DNA from 4 places in the Pseudomonas sp. TE4620 genome. Region 3 is predicted to be linked to each of the others. Evidence: riboswitches for the same ligand, from Rfam matches in the RefSeq annotation. Region 3 holds a riboswitch; each other region holds the start of a gene.

Region 1 (4,929 bases), 1.2 Mb from region 3:
GAGTGAGGATGGTGGCGTAGGCCTTGTCGGCAGTCACCGTGGTGACAATATCGGCGCCGCGCACCGCGTCGGCGACAGAGCCGGCAACGCTGACCTTGATGGCCGGGAAGGCGGCGAGGTTGGCCACCAGCTTGGCGCTGGCCGCAGGGTCCAGGTCATACAGGCGGATGTCGTCGATGCCCAGCAGGGCATGGAAGGCCAGGGCCTGGAACTCGCTCTGTGAGCCGTTGCCGATCAGCGCCATGCTGCGGCTGTTTTTGCGCGCCAGGTAGCGCGCGGCCAGGGCCGAGGTGGCGGCGGTGCGGATGGCGGTGGTCAGGGTCATCTCGCTGAGCAGCACCGGCGCGCCGCTATCAACGTCGCCCAGGGCGCCGAAGGCCATCACTGTGAGCATGCCGCGCTGGGTGTTTTTCGGGTGGCCGTTGACGTACTTGAAGGCGTACAGGTTGGCATCGGACACCGGCATCAGCTCGATCACCCCGTCGGCCGAGTGGTTGGCCAGGCGCGCGCATTTTTCGAAGTCGTGCCAGCGCAGGTAGTCCTCACGGATGTACTCGGCCATCTCGCTGATGCAGGTGCTCAGGCCTTTGCGTGCCACCAGGCGGCTGAGGTCGGTAACGTCGATATAGCGGGTCATGGTGAACTCCTTTGTTGTAATCAGTGACGGACAGGCAGGTGCACTTCGGCGAGCATGCAGCGCGCGCTGCCGCCGCCGATGCGCTCGATATGGTCGATGTTCACCACCACCGGGTGGCTGTGCTGCTCGACCTGCCGGCGTTGTTCTGGGGTGAGCGAGCGCCAGGCGCTGCGCGACATCACCAGCAGTGGCTGGCCTTGCTTGTCGTGGACTTCGAGCATGTTGCCGGCAAAACCTTCGAGCTGGTCGAAGTCCAGGGCCAGGATGTCCTTGCCGGTGTCGCGCAGCGAATGCTCCAGGGCGCGACGCTCATCGGCCTCGGGCAGCGCCTGCAGGCAGACCACCGAGAGCCCGCGGCCGACGCTCATCATCACGTTGCTGTGATAGATCGGTGCCTGGTGGCGGTCGACGGCGTGGAACAGGCACAGGCGATAATCGAGCTGTTCGGCGAACAGGCGCAGGGCCTGGGTGTGGGTGCGCCCGGAGTGGCAGGCGTAGCTGATCCGGTGTTCGCGATCGAGGACCATGCTGCCGGTCCCTTCCAGATACATACTCTGCTGTTCCAAGGGGCTCAGATCGATGGTCTGACGGACGGCGAAGCGCTCTTCAAGCACCTTGAGCACGCCCTTGCTGCGCTCCAGGCGGCGGTTCTGGCCCTCCATCGGGTAGAGCACCAGGCTGCCGTCGGCGTGGCTGCTCCACCAGTTGTTGGGGAAGATCGAATCAGGGGTGTGCGGCGCCGGGGTGTCCTGCACCACCAGCACTTCGACACCGTGCTGGCGCAGGGTATCGACGTAGCCATCGAACTCTTCCAGCGCTTTCTGCTGTGCCTGCTGCGGGTCGAGCAGGGCTTGCTGGAAACGGTTGTTGAGGGCGGTGTCCGGGTTGAAGGCGAACCGCGCCGGGCGGATCATCAAGACTGTATTTGTTGTTTGCATCGAGGCACGCATCCGGGGTTGGCTGTGTGCTTATTGTCGACGTGATCAAGGATAAATCCCGGCTGAAGCGCATTGGGTGCTCAGCCGGTAAAGCTGAAATAGTGGGTTTGGCAGCGGATTCTGCTGCGACGGGTCAAGGCCGCTGTTGCTTCAAGGCGCGCAGTTGGCGCGCCAGGGTCAGGGCGGTACGGGCGCTGTGTTCGCCGGGCACGATATGGCTGAAGGGCAGGTCGATCAGGCGGTCGTCGCGTACCGCGCGCAGGTGCGAAAGCGCCGGGTGTTTATGCAGGTAGGCGCGCTTGCCGGCGGCCGGCGACCACACCGCATCGGCAAGGATGATCACGTCAGGATCGGCGCGCAGCAGGCGCTCGGCATCCACCGTAACCCGGTTCAGCTCCACCTCGGCGTACAGGTTGCGCCCGCCTGCTGCGTCGATCAACTGGGTGATGAAACCGCGCTTGCCTTCGCTTTGCAGGCCGTTGACCTCGCTGTCGAGGTAGAACACCGACAGCGGCGGGCTGTGCCCGGCGATGGTTTTGGCGGCGGCCAGGTCCTGGCGCTGGCGGGTGATCAACTGGCTGGCCCGGGCCTCGCGCTGCAACAGGTGGCCGAGGCTGCGCAGGTCTTGTTCAATGGCGGCAAAGCCGTTTTCCGGCGCTGGCGCGCAGGCGTTTTCCAGAAGGTAGCTGGCGATGCCGTTGGCCTGCAGGGTGGTGCGCGGGGCGACCCCGTCGCGGTCACGAAAGGCGCTGGCAAAGCCGCCGACCAGCAGGTCGTAACCTTGGGCATAGACCACTTCGGTTGCCGGGTAGCGACGCGACAGCAGGGGGACGCCGCGATAGCGTCCGCTGGTCAGCGCCTGGGCGTCATCATCTATATAGCTGACGGCGGCCAGCGCCGGGCCGGCGTCCAGGGCCAGCAGCAGGTCGGCGGCGTGCTGGTTGAGGGCCAGGATGCGTTGCGGGCGCTCCTGTGGCAGTTGCCAGGTGTGTCCGCAGTTCTGATAGTCCAGGGCCATGGCGCTGCTGCTCAACAGGGCCAGCACGCTGGCGCCCAACCCCCTCATGAGCCCTGGCCGTTGAGCAGCAACTCGGGCACCGGTTGGCCGTCGATCAGGTGCACACGCACCAGGCGCTGAGCGTCTTCGGCGTTGGCTACCCGGTACCAGCAGCGGTCCGGATATACCGTCAGCACCGGGCCGAGGTTGCACGGGAACTGGCAATGGCTGCGGGTCAGCAGCACGCCGTCAGTGGTTTCGATGCGGTTGGCCACCAGCAGCTCGCGGCGCAGGACTTTCCACAGTGGCAGGGCACCGCGTTGTACGCAGCGCGGGCCGGTGCAGAGCATCACATGGCGGGTATGCTCGGGGATCTGCGACCACTCCGGCTTGCTCTGGATTTGCTCTTCGGCGAGGCGGCCGCGGCGACGTTTGGGGGTTGTTGCTGTCATGGACTTCTCGAAAAATATTCGCGAAGCGCACAGGAGGGCCCCGGCCAACACGCGCCAGGCAGCCGGCTCGTGCCCGCCCTCCGCAGGTTTGCCTAAGTGACTGCATGCAGTCGTGGGGCTTCAGGCCGGTCTCCGGGCTTGCGAGGCGTAAAGTCATTCGCCTTCCCGTGCCTGTGGGCACAGTGGCGTGTTGAATGCTTCACTCGCTTACCGTTGCGGGGGCAGCGCCGGACTGGTCGATAACGACGCACCGGCTTCCCGTTTCACCTGACGCACGGCGGCGGCAGGCACCTGAAACTGGCAGGCATCTGACCATCAGCCCAGGCGTTCGTCAACTGCGCCGGCATGGCCCTGGGTGTGCAGGCGCTTGTACAGGGTGGTGCGGCTGATGCCGAGGGCCCGGGCCAGGGCCGAGATATTGCCATTGAGGGCACGCAGGCGCTGGCCGAGATCGTCAGTGTTTGCCGGCGTGGCCAGCACTGGCGCGGCGGGCTTGGTCTCAGGCAGGTCGGCAAAGAAACTGTCGGGCAGGTGCTCCACGGCAATCGGCCGTTCGCCGGCCAACGCCAGGGCCACCTGCAGCACGCTGGCCAGTTGTCGCAGGTTGCCCGGCCAGGGATGCTGAAGCAGCAGTTCCAGCACTTTGCCGGGCAATTGCGTCGGTGCCCCCGGTTCGCGGTACTGCTGGTGGAGCTGTTCGATCAGGGCCAGGCGGTCGCTGCGTTCGCGCAGCGGTGGCAGCATCAGGCTCAGGCCGGCGATGCGGTAGTACAGGTCCTGGCGAAAATGACCCAGGCGCACCTGTTCGGCGAGGTTGTGGTTGGTCGCCGAGACCACGCGGATATCCACCGGCGTCGGTTCGCCGCTGCCCAGTGGCTGGATGCTGCGGGTTTGCAGAAAGCGCAGCAGGCGTGCCTGGGTGGGCAGCGGCATGTCGCCGATTTCGTCGAGAAACAAAATGCCATGGTCGGCCTTGCGGATCAGTCCGATGTTGCCCTTGTGGTGGGCGCCGGTGAACGCGCCTTTCTCGTAGCCGAACAGCTCCGACTCGACCAGCTCGGCCGGAATCGCCGCGCAGTTCACCGCAATCAATGGCTGCGTGGCGCGGCTACTGGCGCGGTGCAGGGCGGTGACAAAGACCTCCTTGCCGGCGCCGGTTTCGCCCTCGATCAACAGCGGGATGTCTTTTTCCAGCAGCAACCCGGCCTGGCGCAGGGCCTTGTCGATACGCGGATCGCAGCTTGGTTGCGGGCGGTTGAGCGCTGCTGCTGGTGATGCTGTGGGGGCATGCAGCAGGCAATGGAAGCGGTTGCGCCCGGCCACCTGCAGCGCAAATGGCTGGTCAGCCCGGTGGGCCAACAGTTGCGCCAGCGGCGTGCGGAACAACTGCTCCAGGTTCAGTTGCAGTGGGTTCTGCCCAAGCAGACTGTCGGCCCGACGGTTGGCCGCCAGCACCCGGCCCTGGTCATCGAACACCAACAGCCCGGCCCATTGGCTGTCGAGGTTGTTGGCCCCGGTGTTGAAGCTCAGCTGTTGGTAGTGCCCGGCAAAACGCGCCAGGATCAGGCGGTTCTCCAGGCTCTGGCTCATCATCCGTACCAGGCCCTGAGTTTGCGCCGTCGGCAGGTAGCTGTCGCTGGACACATCGAGCACGCCGATCAGCTGGCGCTCGGCATCGAACAGCGGCGCGGCGGCGCTGGCCATGAAGCGGTTGAGCTTGAGGAAGTGTTCGTCCTGGCTGACATGTACCGCTTCGCCGGTGGCCAGGGCTGTGCCGATGGCGTTGGTGCCCACCCCTTGCTCGCGCCAGCAGGCACCGGCGACAAAGCCGTGGCGCTGGCGCGGGTCGATAAAGCGCCGGGTGCCCCAGGCATCGAGCAACTGGCCGTGATCGTCGCTGAGCAT
Region 2 (4,929 bases), 820 kb from region 3:
CCAGCTGCGGATTGCCAGCAGCCTGGGCCTGGGCCGGCGTTTCGTCGCCCCGGCGCTGTCGGAGCTGGCCGAGCGCTACCCACGCCTGGATGTACGCCTGGACGTGCATGACCGCCTGGTGGACCTGATCGAAGAGGGCGTCGACCTGGACATCCGCGTCGGCAATGCCATCGCCCCCAACCTGATTGCCAAGCCGCTGGCCCGGAACCGCCGGGTGCTGTGTGCCTCGCCGGCCTACCTGGCCCGGCGCGGCACGCCTGGGGTGCTGGCCGAGCTGGCCAGCCATGATTGCCTGGTGATCAAGGAGCGCGACCACCCGTTTGGTGTCTGGCAGCTGCAAGGGCCCAATGGCGAGGAGAGCGTGCGGGTGACCGGCAGCCTGTCAAGCAACCACGGCGAAGTGGCGCACCAGTGGTGCCTGGATGGCCGCGGGATTTTGCTGCGCTCGTGGTGGGATGTGCACGACAGCCTGGCCGACGGGCGCCTGGTGCAGGTGCTGGCGGAGTATCACCAGCCGGCGGACATCTGGGCGGTGTACACCTCGCCCTTGGCCAGCTCGGCCAAGGTGCGGGTGGCGGTGGAGTTTTTCCGCCAGTACTTTGCCGAGCGTTATAGCTTGCCGGATTAGCGGTGCAAGCCCGCTCCCACAGCCTGTGTAGGAGCGGGCTTGCCCCGCGATGGCCTCACCTCAGAACGTGTAATCCAGCGTCGCAAAATACGACCGCGGCTGCCCCATCAACCACTGCTCGCCGCTATGCGCGGTGGCCGCATAACGCCGGTCCAGCAGGTTATTCAACTGCAAGCCCAGGCGCACATCCGGCAGCACCTGCCAGCCCAGGTTGGCATCGACCACGGTAAAGCCCGGCACGCTCTGGGAGTTGGCGGTGTTGGCATAGCGCTCATCGACATAACGCAGGCCCAGGCCGGCATCGACGTCGTCGCCAAAGCCCTTGCTGACCCACAGGTTGGCGGTGCGCCGTGGCACGTTGCTTGGGCGGTTGCCGGCGCGGGAAACGCTCTGGCCGTTCACTACCTGGTCGAAGTCGTCGTATTTGGCGCGTACCACCGAGGCGTTGGCCGAAACATGCCACTGGTTGGCCAGGGCCAGTTCCAGGGTCGCTTCCAGGCCATCGGAGGTCTGCTGGCCGGCCTGTTCTTTCTGGTGGGTGTCGGGGTTGTCGACCAGCAGCTTCTTCTTGACGATGTGATAGGCCGCCAGGGTCCACTCGCCTCGGCCATCCCAGAACAGCTGCTTGAGGCCGAACTCGGTCTGCTTGGCTTCGGTCAGGTCGAACTGCTGCTGGGTCGGGCTCAGGGTCACCAGGTCGCTGACGCCATCCTCGCTGGTGGAGTACTGGCCGTACAGGCTCAGTTGCTCATTCACCGCGAACACCAGGCCGGCGCGCCAGTTACCGCCATTGAGGCTGCGGTCGCTGCGGGTGTCGTTGACCAGGTTGTTGCGGTCGATGTGGTTCTGGTCGCGACGAATGCCGGTGACCAGCGACCAGCGCTCCGACAACTGGGTGCGGTTCTCGGCGAACAGGGCGAAGGTGCGGGTGGTGCTGTCGGTTTGCGCGCGGGTCGGGCTGGCGCTGTGGAAGTAGCCCGGCGCCGGCTGCCACGGGTCGATGAAATCGCCGCCGATGTCGTTGTACGGCGAGTTGCTGTCGATGCCGAAACGAATGCGGTTGTACTCGGCGCCGACCACGGTCTTGCTGGCCAGGCCAAACAGCGAGTGGTCGAAGGTGAAGCTCTGGCGATCGCCGAGCTGTTCCTGGTCGTGCTTGATCTCCAGGTAGCTGCCACGCTCAAGCTGGCCAACGCCGCTGTTCCAGCTGTAGTCCTCGGCGTTGCGCCAGTGCCGGCGGCTTTTGAGGTAGTAGAGCTGGTTGCTGGCGCTGATCGAGTCGCTGATGCTCCAGTCGGTGTTAAAGCGCGTCCACTCGTCGTGGTAGTGCTGGGCCGAATCCTTGAGGTTGTAGTTCTTCTTGCTCAGGCTGTCGCGGTAGTGGCCGTCGATCAGCGGCGTGCCGAAGTAGTTCATCGGTTCGGCGTCGCCGCGCTCGTGGGCCAGGGTGAAGCTCAGGTCGTCGCTGGCATCGAAGCGCAGGGCGGCGCTCATGGCCAGGTTCTTCGAGTCGCCACGGTCGATCCAGCCGTTGCTTTGCTGGCGGTTGAGGGTCACCCGGTAGCTCAGCCGCTCGCTCAGCGAACCGCCGCTGTCCAGGCCCAGTTGCTGGCGGTCGTAAGAGCCGTAGCCCAGGCGCAGGTGGTTGCGGATCTCGCCGGCAAAGGGTTTTTTCGGGATCACGTTGATCACCGCACCCGTGGCGCCTTCGCCGTACAGCACCGAGGCCGGGCCGCGGATCACGTCGATGCGCTCGATCATCCACGGGTCGACCGGAAAGCTCTGGGTGCCGGCGCCGGTGTACATCCGCGCGCCGTCGAACAGGGTCATCACCGAACCGTGGCCACTGAAGCCACGGGCCGACAGCGCCGTGTTGCCGTTGCCCGGGGTGGCCACCGAGGTGATGCCCGGCGAGCGGGTCACGGCATCCTGCACGGTGAGGTTGTTGCGTCCGTCGATGGCTTCGCTGCCCAGGCTGCTGGTGCTGGCCGGGGTGTCCATGGCGCTGAGGTTCAGGCGCGAGCCGGCGGGCAGCGGGGTAGCCAGGCTGACGGATTCGTTGTCGCTGCTGCTGGTGATGGCCGTCGAGGGCAGGGCCAGCGCAGAGGGGCTGGGGTCATCGGCGAAAGCTGGCGCAGAGAAGGCCAGGCAGGGGGCCAGGGCATTGGCCGCCAGGGTGTGAAGCTTGGAAGTACGGGACATGTCGTTCCACAGTCAACAGGAAGAATGAATCCCGGAGGGAACAACGCATGGAGGCATGGCGCACGCGCAGGCGGACGCCAACCGGCCTGCGCCCGCCCACCGCGGGGTTGCCAAACAGAAGCTTCAGGCCGGTCTCCGGGCTTGCGAGGGTCATGAAGGCCTTCACCTTCCCATGCCAAGGCACAGTGGTGTTTCGAAGGCTTCGCTCGCTTACCGTTGCGGGGGCAGCGCCGGACTAGTCATTTACATGACGCACCGGCTTCCCGTTTCACCCTGCGCACGGCGGCGCAGGACACCTGAAACTGGCGCGCATCTGAACACCGAAAACCTTTGCAGTCAACGGCTTGGGCAAATGAGCAGATCAGTTCGCCAGCGCATCGCCACTATCGATTCAACGCCCGCGCTTGCGCGACACCACCGCCTCGATGTTCTTGCGCCCGATCAGCATTGGCTGCTTCGGCTCCTCAAGCCACTTGTACATCACCAGGCTGTCCACCAGCCCCAGGCGCGCATGCCGGTAGGCGTTGGGCAAGCGCCCGACGATGGCAAAGCCGAGCTTCTGCCACAAGGCCACCGCCACCTCGTTGCTGGACACCACCGAGTTGAACTGCATGGCCAGGAAACCCAGTTGCCGCGCCAGGCGCTGCGAGTGTTCGCACATCAAGCGCGCCACGCCGCGGCCACGGGCGGCGTCGCAGACCATGTAGCCGCAATTGCTGACATGGTTGCCGGGGCCGGCGGCATTGGCCTTGAGAAAGTAGGAACCGAGCAGCACGCCATCTTCTTCGGCCACCAGGGTCTGCAACGGTGCGTCGAGCCACAGCTGGCGGGCTTGCTCCTGGCTCATGGCCGGGTCGAATGCGTAGGTTTCGCGGGCGCTGACAATGGCCTGGAAGGTCGGCCAGAAGAGCTCGAAGTCAGCGGCGGTCATGGGGCGGATGTGGATCATGGGGTGTCCTGGAAACGGTTCGCCCGCTAGCTTATGCGAAAACGCCAGGAAGTGGGTGAGGCGCGGCGCAGGCCGCGCACTCAGGGTCGGCCTTACTGCCCGGCCTTGCCCACGGCATCCAGTGCCCGCGCCGAGTACACCAGCGCCGCCCCGGCGTTCATGGCCACGGCCACGCCCAGGGCTTCGGCGATTTCCTCGCGGCTCGCGCCGTGCTTGACCGCCTGGGCCGAATGCACGGCGATGCAGCCGTCGCAGCGGGTGGTGACCGCCACGGCCAGCGAGATCAGCTCGCGGGTCTTGGCATCCAGGTGGTTGGTCTTGGCCCCGGCGCCGCTGGCGGTCATGTAGCCGTTGACCGTGTCGGGAGAGAGTTGCTTGAGATCGCCGATGCCGGCCATCAACTGCTTACGGTAGGCATCCCAGTCCATCATGCTCATTGTCTTCACCTTGGTGTGGTTGGCAACTAGAACAGTGAAGCTAGTTTTTTTGCCGGCGGGGCGCCGTTGGTCGATGGTCGGGAAAAGGCAGGACTTTGGGAGGGGGGCATCGCGGGGCAAGCCCGCTCCTACAAGGAGCTGGCTTGCCAGCGACAGCGGTCTGAATCAGATGTAGATGAACACCAGCACCAACGCCGCCACCACTGCCCATTTTTCCAGGTAGTAGCGGGTGCGGTTGCGTTTTTTCAGGGCCTTGCCGCGTTCGCGGATCTTGTAGATGCGGGTGAACAGGCGGTTGATGCCGCCGGTTTTGTCGCCGGCATCGTTCGGCGCCGCCGCGGCTGCCATCACGTTCTTGCTGAACCAGCGGTTGAACGCCGTGGCCCAGCGGTACTTGAGCGGGCGCTCGACGTCGCAGAAGAGGATGATGCGGTTGTGCTCGGTCTGGTTCGAGGCGTAGTGGATGTAGGTCTCGTCGAAAATCACCCCTTCACCATCGCGCCAGGCGTAGTTCTGGCCATCGACACAGATGTAGCAGCCGTCGTCATTGGGCGTATCCAGGCCCAGGTGATAGCGGTACGAGCCGGCATAGGGGTCGCGGTGGCGCACCAGCTTGGAGCCCGGCGGCAGGGTGGCGAACATCGCCGCCTTGACCGTGCCGATGCCCTGCAGCAACTCGGTGGTGCGCGGGCACAGCTTCATTGCCGAAGGGT
Region 3 (4,929 bases):
GGCCAGGCAGTTGAACAGGTTCAGGGCATTGGCCTTGCCGCCCTGGCGCAAAAAGTGCCAGAGCCGTTCGGCCTGCTCGGCCGGCACCGTGCTCAGGCGGGTCAGCTCCGGGTCAGGGCGGTCGTCGCCGGGCACCAGGATCAGCTGCACGCCGCGGGCGGCCAGTTCCAGCAGTTGCTCCACGCCATAGCGCCAGTAACCGACGCCGCCGTGCAGCGACACCAGGATGACCTTGGCATGGCGCAGCACCTGGTCGACATACAGGTCGACCGAGGCATGATTCTGTACCTGCATGGGGTTGGCCAGACGCAGGCTGGGGAAATCCTCGGGCAGCTGCTGGGCGGTTTCGGCCAGCAGCGCCAGGTGCGAGTCACCGCTGCAGAGGATTACCAGCTCGGCCGGGGTCTGGCCGAGGTCGGCAATGCTGTCGTCCGGTACAAAACCACCGGGCTGGGTCCGCAGCAGGTGCATGGGTCAAGCGCCCAGGGCGGCGCGCAGGCTCGCTTGCAGCTGCGGCGCATCCAGCTCCTGGCCGATCAGCACCAGGCGCGTGGTGCGCGGCTCTTCGCTGCGCCAGGCGCGGTCGAAGTGCTTGTCGAAACGGGTGCCTACGCCCTGGATCAGCAGGCGCATCGGCTTGCCCGGGATCGCCGCAAAACCTTTGACCCGCAGGATGCCATGTTGCACCACCAGTTGGGTCAGGGCGTCGAGCAGCAGGCTTTCGTCGGCTTGCGGCAGCTCGATGGAGATCGAGTCGAAGGCGTCGTGGTCATGGTCGTCGTGATCGTCACCGTCGTGGTGCGAGTCGTGGTGGGTGCGGCGGCCATCGATGTGCGCCTCGGATTCGGCACCCAGGCCCAGCAACACTTCCAGCGGCAGGCGGCCGCTGCTGGCTTCGATCACCTTGACCGCCGGCGGCAGCTCTTCTTCGACTTCGGCGCGAACCTTGGCCAGATCGTCGGCGGCGATCAGGTCGGCCTTGTTCAGCACCACCAGGTCGGCGCTGGCCAGCTGGTCGGCGAACAGCTCGTGCAGTGGCGATTCGTGGTCAAGGTTGGGGTCGAGCTTGCGCTGCGCATCGACCTGCTCCGGGTAGGCGGCAAAGGTGCCGGCGGCAACAGCCGGGCTGTCGACCACGGTGATCACTGCATCAACGGTGCAGGCGTTACGGATTTCTGGCCACTGAAAGGCTTGTACCAGGGGCTTGGGCAGGGCCAGGCCGCTGGTTTCGATGAGGATGTGGTCGAGGTCGCCGCGACGCGCCACCAGCTCGCGCATCACCGGGAAGAACTCTTCCTGCACGGTGCAGCACAGGCAGCCGTTGGCCAGCTCATAGACGCGGCCGCTGGCCTCTTCTTCAGTGCAGCCGATGCTGCATTGCTTGAGGATTTCGCCGTCGATGCCCAGCTCGCCAAACTCGTTGACGATCACCGCGATGCGCCGCCCCTGGGCGTTGTCGAGCATGTGCCGCAGCAGCGTGGTCTTGCCCGAGCCGAGGAAGCCGGTAACGATGGTGACGGGGAGTTTGGCCAGTGTTTTCATTTCGATGCCCTTGGCAGGATGGCGGGCATGCGGGACGAGCGCCAAAGGTGTTGTGCACCTGGCCTGTTCGCCACCGGATCACCCCGCCCGGTTGAATGTCGGAAACTGTTCGAGGCAGGTCTCCTGGCTTGCATTGCACCGGCGCCGTGGCCAGTCGAACGACGCCTTCCCGCACGTGCTGCAGTGGCTGTGTCGAACCCTTCAATGCTTACAGTTGCGGGGGCAGCCGCGGCTTGAACCGCGTTCCCGTCTTAGCTTCGGCCAGCGCCGAAGAACCTCGAAGCGGCTAGGCTACGCAGTGCCCGGTGAGCGGTCAACTGCTGTCACGATTGACGCCTGCCCGCGCCCGTGATTTGCTAACGCCATTCGTTTGGGTGCCCCTTGAGGGTGAAACTGGGAAACCGGTGCGTCGTACGCTCTTTATAGGGTGTATGGCAAGTCCGGTGCTGCCCCCGCAACGGTAAGTGAGAAAAGCGTCAGAGCCACTGTGCCCGCTGTCTGGCATGGGAAGGTGACGCCTGTGGTGTGGCCTGCGGCCAACCCTCACCAGCCCGGAGACCGGCCCAACGCTTGACCGAACAAACCCGCGGTGGGCGGGCGCTGTTACAACCCCTGGGCGAACGCCGCGCAGGGGTTTGCTGCGCTTGCCTGTTGCCGACAACACCAAGAGGAAAGCGCCATGCGTACCAGTACCGCCATTAACCAAGCCGTTACCCCGTCAAGCCTCAGCCAGCGCCTGCTGGTTGCTGTCGGCGCCTCGCTGCTGGGCCTGTGCCTGGTGTACTTCGCCGGTTTCTCGCACATCGAAGCGGTGCACAACGCTGCCCACGATACCCGCCACAGCGCCGCCTTCCCTTGCCACTGAGTGCTGCCCCGATGATCAAGCGTATTGCCAGTACCGCAGGCTTTACCGGCCTGCTGGCCGCCCTGCTACTGACCCTGCTGCAAAGCTTCTGGGTCGCGCCGCTGATTCTCCAGGCGGAAACCTATGAAAGCGCCGCCCCTGCGCTCGAAGCGACCCATGAACATGCCGCCGGCACCGCCGAGCATCATCACGACAGCGAAGCCTGGTCGCCGCAAGACGGCTGGCAGCGTGTGCTGTCGACCACCGGTGGCAATCTGGTGGTGGCGGTTGGTTTCGCCCTGATCCTCGCCGCGCTCTACACCCTGCGCGCACCGAAAACCGTGATCAGCGGCGCGCTCTGGGGCCTGGGCGGCTTTGCCGTGTTCTGCCTGGCGCCGACCCTGGGCCTGCCACCGGAACTGCCGGGCACCGCAGCCGCCGACCTGGCCCAGCGCCAGGCCTGGTGGGTTGGCACCGCTGCCGCCACCGCCGTGGGCCTGGCCTTGATCGTGTTTGCCCACAACTGGCTGCTTAAGATAGTCGGCGCAGTCTTGCTGGTAGTGCCGCATGTGATTGGCGCGCCACAGCCGGAAGTGCACCAGATGCTCGCCCCAGAAGCCCTGGAAGCCGAGTTCAAGGTCGCCTCGCTGCTGACCAACGCCGCGTTCTGGCTGGCCCTGGGGCTGATCAGCGCCTGGCTGTACCGCCGTTCGAGTCAGGCCTGAGGATGCAGTTGTACCTCGGCCTGGGTTGCCGTTGCGGCTGCCCGGCCGACGCCCTGAACGAGCTGCTCACCCGCACCCTGCTCGCCCATGACCTGCCGCCCGGCGCGGTCATGGGCCTTGCCAGCATCGACCTCAAGCACGACGAACCCGGCCTGCATGAACTGGCCCGGCGCCTGGGCGTGCCGCTGCGGTTCTACAGTGCGGCGCAGCTGGCCGCTTTCGAATCACAGCTGAGCCATCGCTCTGCGGTAGCCTTCCAGCACAGCGGCTGTTATGGCGTGGCCGAGAGCGCCGCCCTGGCCCTGGCCGAGCAGCTCGGCGGCCCGGCCCGGCTGCTGGTCACTCGCACCTTGCAGGCCGACGCCAGCCTGGCATTGGCCTGCACCAGCGGTTTTCGCTGATAATCAGCCCTTTACCCGCAAGGACACCCCATGACCGTCTATTTCATCGGCGCCGGCCCCGGCGATCCGCAGCTGATCACCGTCAAGGGCCAGCGCCTGATCCAGCGCTGCCCGGTGATCATCTACGCCGGCTCCCTGGTGCCCGCCGCAGTGCTGGAAGGTCACCGCGCCGAGACCCTGATCAACAGCGCCGAACTGCACCTGGCGCAGATTATCGAAGCCATCAAGAGCGCCCACGACAATGGCCAGGACGTCGCCCGGGTGCACAGTGGCGACCCCAGCCTGTATGGCGCCATCGGCGAGCAGATCCGCTACCTGCGCGAGCTGGGCATCCCCTACGAGATCGTCCCCGGCGTCACCGCCGTGGCCGCCAGCGCCGCCCTGCTCGGCTGCGAGCTGACCCTGCCGGACATCGCCCAAAGTGTGATCCTCACCCGCTACGCCGACAAATCACCCATGCCGGCCGGCGAGCAACTGGCCGACCTGGCCCGCCACCAAACCACCCTGGCAGTGCACCTGGGGGTCAAGCACCTGGCTAAAATCGTCGAAGAGCTGCGCCCGCACTATGGCGGCGACTGCCCGATTGCCGTGGTGCACCGCGCAACCTGGCCGGACCAGGACTGGGTGCTGGGCACCCTGGAGACGATTGTCGAGCTAGCGGCAGCCAAGGATTTTCGCCGTACCGCGCTGATTCTGGTAGGCCGGGTGCTGGGCAACGACAGCTTCAGCGAGTCGGCGCTGTACCGCGCTGGCCACGCCCACCTGTTTCGGCCCTGAGCGTATACACTGACGATTCCGTTCCGCCTGCGAGGACCTGACCATGCTCGAATTGCGCCCCAACTGTGAATGCTGTGGCAGCGACCTGCCCGGAGATAGCGCGGATGCGTTGATCTGCTCGTTCGAATGCACCTTTTGCCGTGTCTGCAACGAACGTCAGCTCAAGGGCCAGTGCCCCAATTGCGGCGGTGAGCTGGTCAAACGCCCGGCACGCTCGGCGGCCAAGCTGGTCAACAACCCGGCCTCGACCCAGCGGATCGTCAAGGAACAGGGCTGCCCCAGCCACTGACACACTCACTCAGGGCTCTGGTACTGGCTCAGGTATTTGTCCAGTACCGCCTTGTCGCCGCTGCCATCCCCCGCCACCTGCCACAGGCGCCGTTCAATGCCCTGGGCCAGCAAGTGCCCCACCGCCGCCTCGATCGCCGACAGCACGCACAGCTGCGCCGGTTCGTTGGTGGTGTAGCCGACCTCGGCTTCCAGCAGTTTCTTGAATTCGATGAACTTGAACACCCCGGCGCTGCGCCCGACCGAGTAGATGGTCTTGCTGGTCATGACGTTGGCCAGCACCTGGCCGCTGCGCACGTCCACCGCCCGCAGGTTGACCGAGACCTGGTCGACCCGGTACTCGCGCGACAGG
Region 4 (4,929 bases), 1.3 Mb from region 3:
GGCCATGGCGCACGGGCAGTTGCTCTGTTGCGACCTTGAAGGCAGCTACAACGCCGTGGCCTGGCGCTACTGGCAGGAGGCTGGAGTCGCCGAGCGCATCGAGCTACGCCTGGCGCCGGCGTTGCAGACCCTGGCGACACTGCCATCAGCGCGCTACGACCTGATCTTCATCGATGCCGACAAGGCCAACTACCCGCACTATCTGGAAGAGGCCCTGCGACTGCTGCGAGTGGGCGGGCTGGTACTGTTCGACAACACCTTGTGGAGCGGGCGGGTGCTTGAGCAAAAGCCGGACAGCGAAGATACCCGCGCCATTCAGGCCTTGAACCGCACGCTCAAGGACGACCCACGGGTGGACCTGTCGATGTTGCCGATTGGCGATGGCCTGACCCTCTGCCGCAAACGCTAAGCTCCCCCGGCTTACCGGGCCTTGCTCACCCGCCAGATCGTGTTCCCGACATCATCGGCTACCAGCAGCCCGCCGCGCTGATCGTTGATCACCCCGACCGGCCGGCCCATGGCCTTGCCTTCATCATTGAGAAACCCGCTGAGCACGTCGATCGGCTTGCCCGCAGGTTTGCCGGCAGTGCTGAAGGGTACGAAGATCACCTTGTAGCCACTGTGCGGCTTGCGGTTCCACGAGCCATGCTGGCCAATGAACGCGCCTTGCTCGAACGGTGCCGGCAGCACCCCTGCTTCGGCGAAGGTCAGGCCCAGCGACGCCGTGTGCGGCCCCACCGCATAGTCCGGGGCAATGGCGCTGGCCACCAGGTTCGGATCAGACGGGTTGACCCGCTGATCGATGTGCTGGCCGTAATAGCTGTAGGGCCAGCCATAGAAGCCGCCATCCTTGACCGAGGTAATGTAGTCGGGCACCAGGTCGCTGCCGATCTCGTCACGCTCGTTGACTGCGGTCCACAGCTGTCCGGTGTGCGGCTCCCAGGCCAGGCCGTTGGGGTTGCGCAGGCCTGAGGCGAAGATCCGCGTCTGGCCGCTGGCCGGGTCGATTTCCCAGATCGCCGCGCGGCCTTTTTCCTGGTCCATGCCGTTCTCGCCGACATTGCTATTGGAGCCGACGGTGACGTAGAGCTTCTTGCCGTCACGGCTGGCGATCACGTTCTTGGTCCAGTGATGGTTCAGCGTGCCGCCCGGTAGTTCGGCCACGGCTGTACCCGGGCCCTTGATCGAAGTCGCGCCGGGTTCATAGTGAAAGCGCAGCAGGCGATCGGTGTCGGCGACGTAGAAGTCATTGCCGACCAGGGCCATGCCGAACGGTGAATTGAGGTTCTCGATAAACGTCGTGCGGGTTTCCGCCACGCCGTCGTGGTCGCTGTCGCGCAGCAGGCTGATGCGGTTGGCGCTGGGCACGCCGGCGCCGGCGCGGTCCATGACCTTGCCCATCACCCAACCGCGAATACCCTTGCCGTCATCGGGTTTGGGCGGGGCATTGGTTTCGGCCACCAGGATGTCGCCGTTGGGCAGGGCATAGAGCCAGCGCGGGTGGTCCAGGCCTGCGGCGAAGGCCGCCACCTGGGTGCCGGGCGCGGCCTTGGGCGTCATGCCCTGGGGCCAGCCAATGGCGGGGGCGATGTTGACGGTGGGGATCAGGGTCTTGTTCGGTTCGGGCAATTGCGGCGACGGGCCGACCCCGTCGCTGACCTCAAGGCGGGCGTTCTCGCCGCAGCCGCTTAACCCCGCAGTCACTGCCAGCAGCAGTGCAATCGGCTTGATACCCATGTCGTTTCCCTCGCAATGATGGCCGCTATTGCCAGTAGAGGCACGCCAGGGGTGGGAGGTTCCCCGGGTCAGGCCTGCTTGAGCAACAGGGCGATGCCGGGGTGATACTGGCCGGCTTCGTTGTGCAGCTTGCGGTAGGCGTAGGGAAAGTACCAGGCGATGGCGCAGGCGTTATGCTTTTGCAGGTCGTCGACCAGGTCCTGCAGCTCTTCGGGGCTGGCGTGCTGGCCGGCTTTCCAGGGGCTGGCGAACAGCGCAGCGACTTTAAGCTGGCTGGGCGCGGCAATTTGCCGAGCAGCCTGGACAGTTTCGCCCAGGGCGTTATTCAGGTCGAGCTTGGCGATGCGTGGCCAGCGCTGGCTGGCCTGCAGGTAGGCGGCCTCTTCGCGGTTGGCGATGTACAGGTCGCAGCGGCCTTCGCGATCGCCGTCATCGCGCTGCTTCTTGCTCTGGTGCTGCTGCAGGGTCACCAGCTCGGCCTGCCAGGCGGCGGCCGAGAGCAGCCCGAGGTTGGCCTGGGCGCCGTGCCAATAGGGCGCCTCACCGTCACCGAGGGTCTGGTTGAAGCGGTCGATGCAATCGACCCAGCGTTCCAGGGCCGGGCGCAGGAACTCCAGGCGCGCATTATTGATGATCAGGCCTTGCATGCTGCTCTCCCTTATAGTTGTGATCGAGTACAGCCGAGGTATGGCTATTTGATATCACTGAAGTCAGTGTTGCACAAGATGACAAAGGCGCCATTGATCCAGGCCAGTGCAGCGCCTTTCATTGACGCTCCGGGTGCAACCCTCTAACCTTCGCGACTTGTTTCAGGTGCTCTGCAGGCGATGGCCTGGCAGGGTGAAACAGGGAAGCCGGTGGGCGCGTAAAACGCGCGAATCCGGCGCTGCCCCCGCAACGGTAGGTGAGTCAAGGCTGTGCAGGGCCACTGGGCATTCATGCCCGGGAAGGCGCGCAGCCCCGGGTGTCGATGGCCCCGCTCACAAGCCCGGAGACCGGCCTGTAACAGCCAACGGCATCACGGAGGGTGATGCGCGGTTCCTCCGGCCTGTGCCGCAGCCCTGCGCGTTTTCCGTCTGCCATATCCATTCATCTGTCACGCCCGTTCCTTCGATACGCTGAGCAGCCGTCGGCTGCTGCGTTCGGTGAGATCGGCCGACAGTGGTTTGCGGAGAACCTCATGACTGAATCCACCGAGCGCGACGAACGCCACCTGGCGCGCATGCAGCGCAAAAAGGCCGTGATCGACGAGCGCATCGCCAACTCGCCCAACGAATGCGGCTTGCTGCTGGTACTTACCGGCAACGGCAAGGGCAAGAGCAGTTCGGCCTTCGGCATGCTCGCCCGGGCCATGGGCCACGGCATGCAGTGCGGCGTGGTGCAGTTCATCAAGGGCCGCAACAGCACTGGCGAAGAGCTGTTCTTCCGGCGCTTTCCCGAGCAGGTGCGCTACCACGTGATGGGCGAGGGCTTTACCTGGGAAACCCAGGACCGCCAGCGCGACATCGCCGCCGCCGAAGCTGCCTGGGCAGTGTCGCGGCAGATGCTCCAGGACCCGTCGATCGCCTTCGTGGTGCTTGATGAACTGAACATCGCCCTCAAGCACGGCTACCTCGACCTCGACCAGGTGCTCAGCGACCTGCATGCTCGCCCGCCGATGCAGCACGTGATCGTCACCGGTCGCGCGGCCAAAGACGAAATGATCGAACTGGCCGACACCGTCACCGAAATGGGCATGATCAAGCACGCCTTCCAGGCCGGCATCCGTGCCCAGAAGGGCGTCGAACTATGAGTGATGCGCGCCATTGCCCGGCGGTATTGATCGCCGCACCGGCCTCCGGCCAGGGCAAGACCACGGTGACCGCCGCACTGGCGCGCCTGCATCGCAACCAGGGGCGCAAGGTTCGCGTATTCAAGTGCGGCCCGGACTTTCTTGACCCGATGATCCTCGAGCGCGCCAGTGGTGCGCCGGTGTATCAGCTCGACCTGTGGATGGTCGGCGAGCAGGAAAGCCGCCGGCTATTGTGGGAGGCGGCGGGCGAGGCCGACCTGATCCTCATCGAAGGGGTCATGGGCCTGTTCGACGGCACGCCATCGAGCGCCGACCTGGCCCGGCATTTTGGCGTGCCGGTGCTGGCGGTGATCGATGGTACCGCCATGGCCCAGACCTTCGGCGCCCTGGCCCTGGGCCTGGCGCGCTATCAGCCGGACCTGCCGTTTGCCGGGGTGTTGGCCAACCGTGTCGGTACCCTGCGCCATGCCCAGTTGCTTGAAGGCAGCCTGACCGAGGGGCTGCGCTGGTACGGTGGGCTGTCGCGAGAAACCGGCATCGAATTGCCGAGCCGTCACCTGGGGCTGGTGCAAGCCAGTGAACTGAACGACCTTGATGCGCGGCTGGATGCTGCCGCAGCGGCCCTGGGCGCCAGTTGCGATGCGGCGTTGCCGCCAGCGGTGCGCTTTGCCGCGCCGACCGAGTTTGCCATCGAGCCGTTGCTGCAAGGCGTGCGCATTGCGGTTGCCCGCGACGAAGCCTTTGCCTTTACCTATGGCGCCAACCTCGACCTGCTGCGGGCCATGGGCGCGCAGCTGGCGTTTTTCTCGCCGCTGCATGACACAAGCTTGCCGCCAGCCGACAGCTTGTATCTGCCTGGCGGTTACCCCGAATTGCATCACCAGGCGCTGGCGGCCAACACACCGATGCTCGAGGCTATCCGCGCCCATCACCACGCCGGCAAGCCTTTGCTCGCCGAATGCGGCGGCATGCTCTACCTGCTCGATGCGCTCACCGATGTTGCCGGCGAGCGTGCCGAACTGCTCGGCCTGCTGGCAGGCGAGGCAGTGATGCAAAAGCGCCTGGCCGCCTTGGCCCTGCAGGCCGTAGAGCTGCCTGAAGGCACCTTGCGCGGGCACACCTATCATCATTCGCTGACCCATACCGAGCTTGAGCCGGTTGCCCGCGGCCAGAGCCCCAACGGTGGTCGTGGTGCCGAGGCGGTGTACCGCCAGGGGCGCTTGACCGCCTCCTACGTGCATTTCTATTTTGCTTCCAACCCCCAGGCGTCGGCGGCGCTGCTGTGTCCATGACTGAACATGCTTTTACCGAGGCCGAACGTGCGGCGGTCTACCGCGCCATCGGCGAGCGTCGCGACATGCGTCACTTCAGTGGCGGCGAAGTCGCCCCCGAGTTGCTCG

The links. A riboswitch is a leader RNA that binds a small molecule or an ion and turns the genes downstream of it on or off. The one in region 3 is predicted to bind cobalamin.
Region 1: it holds a riboswitch for cobalamin, as region 3 does, so the genes downstream of both, ACZ9A3_RS05600 ((2Fe-2S) ferredoxin domain-containing protein) here and ACZ9A3_RS11260 (CbtB domain-containing protein) in region 3, are expected to answer to the same signal.
Region 2: it holds a riboswitch for cobalamin, as region 3 does, so the genes downstream of both, ACZ9A3_RS07470 (TonB-dependent receptor) here and ACZ9A3_RS11260 (CbtB domain-containing protein) in region 3, are expected to answer to the same signal.
Region 4: it holds a riboswitch for cobalamin, as region 3 does, so the genes downstream of both, cobO (cob(I)yrinic acid a,c-diamide adenosyltransferase) here and ACZ9A3_RS11260 (CbtB domain-containing protein) in region 3, are expected to answer to the same signal.

What each region holds. Positions count from the first base shown of each region.
Region 1 is NZ_JBWBQO010000001.1:1,180,324-1,185,252, forward strand. It holds gene ACZ9A3_RS05585 (ornithine cyclodeaminase) at 1-637, opposite strand, end outside; gene ctlX (citrulline utilization hydrolase CtlX) at 658-1,575, opposite strand; gene ACZ9A3_RS05595 (ABC transporter substrate-binding protein) at 1,709-2,641, opposite strand; gene ACZ9A3_RS05600 ((2Fe-2S) ferredoxin domain-containing protein) at 2,638-3,024, opposite strand; cobalamin riboswitch at 3,131-3,334, opposite strand; gene ACZ9A3_RS05605 (sigma-54-dependent Fis family transcriptional regulator) at 3,340-4,929, opposite strand, start outside.
Region 2 is NZ_JBWBQO010000001.1:1,567,366-1,572,294, forward strand. It holds gene ACZ9A3_RS07465 (LysR substrate-binding domain-containing protein) at 1-628, shown strand, start outside; gene ACZ9A3_RS07470 (TonB-dependent receptor) at 689-2,830, opposite strand; cobalamin riboswitch at 2,940-3,145, opposite strand; gene ACZ9A3_RS07475 (GNAT family N-acetyltransferase) at 3,222-3,779, opposite strand; gene ACZ9A3_RS07480 (carboxymuconolactone decarboxylase family protein) at 3,872-4,216, opposite strand; gene lpxO (lipid A hydroxylase LpxO) at 4,382-4,929, opposite strand, start outside.
Region 3 is NZ_JBWBQO010000001.1:2,383,237-2,388,165, forward strand. It holds gene cobN (cobaltochelatase subunit CobN) at 1-471, opposite strand, end outside; gene cobW (cobalamin biosynthesis protein CobW) at 475-1,542, opposite strand; cobalamin riboswitch at 1,639-1,837, opposite strand; cobalamin riboswitch at 1,897-2,123, shown strand; gene ACZ9A3_RS11260 (CbtB domain-containing protein) at 2,222-2,407, shown strand; gene ACZ9A3_RS11265 (CbtA family protein) at 2,419-3,111, shown strand; gene ACZ9A3_RS11270 (cobalamin biosynthesis protein) at 3,114-3,512, shown strand; gene cobM (precorrin-4 C(11)-methyltransferase) at 3,543-4,289, shown strand; gene ACZ9A3_RS11280 (DUF1272 domain-containing protein) at 4,333-4,578, shown strand; gene ACZ9A3_RS11285 (CsgG/HfaB family protein) at 4,584-4,929, opposite strand, start outside.
Region 4 is NZ_JBWBQO010000001.1:3,704,237-3,709,165, reverse strand. It holds gene ACZ9A3_RS17150 (O-methyltransferase) at 1-409, shown strand, start outside; gene ACZ9A3_RS17145 (PQQ-dependent sugar dehydrogenase) at 421-1,737, opposite strand; gene ACZ9A3_RS17140 (hypothetical protein) at 1,806-2,384, opposite strand; cobalamin riboswitch at 2,532-2,755, shown strand; gene cobO (cob(I)yrinic acid a,c-diamide adenosyltransferase) at 2,918-3,529, shown strand; gene ACZ9A3_RS17130 (cobyrinate a,c-diamide synthase) at 3,526-4,821, shown strand; gene bluB (5,6-dimethylbenzimidazole synthase) at 4,812-4,929, shown strand, end outside.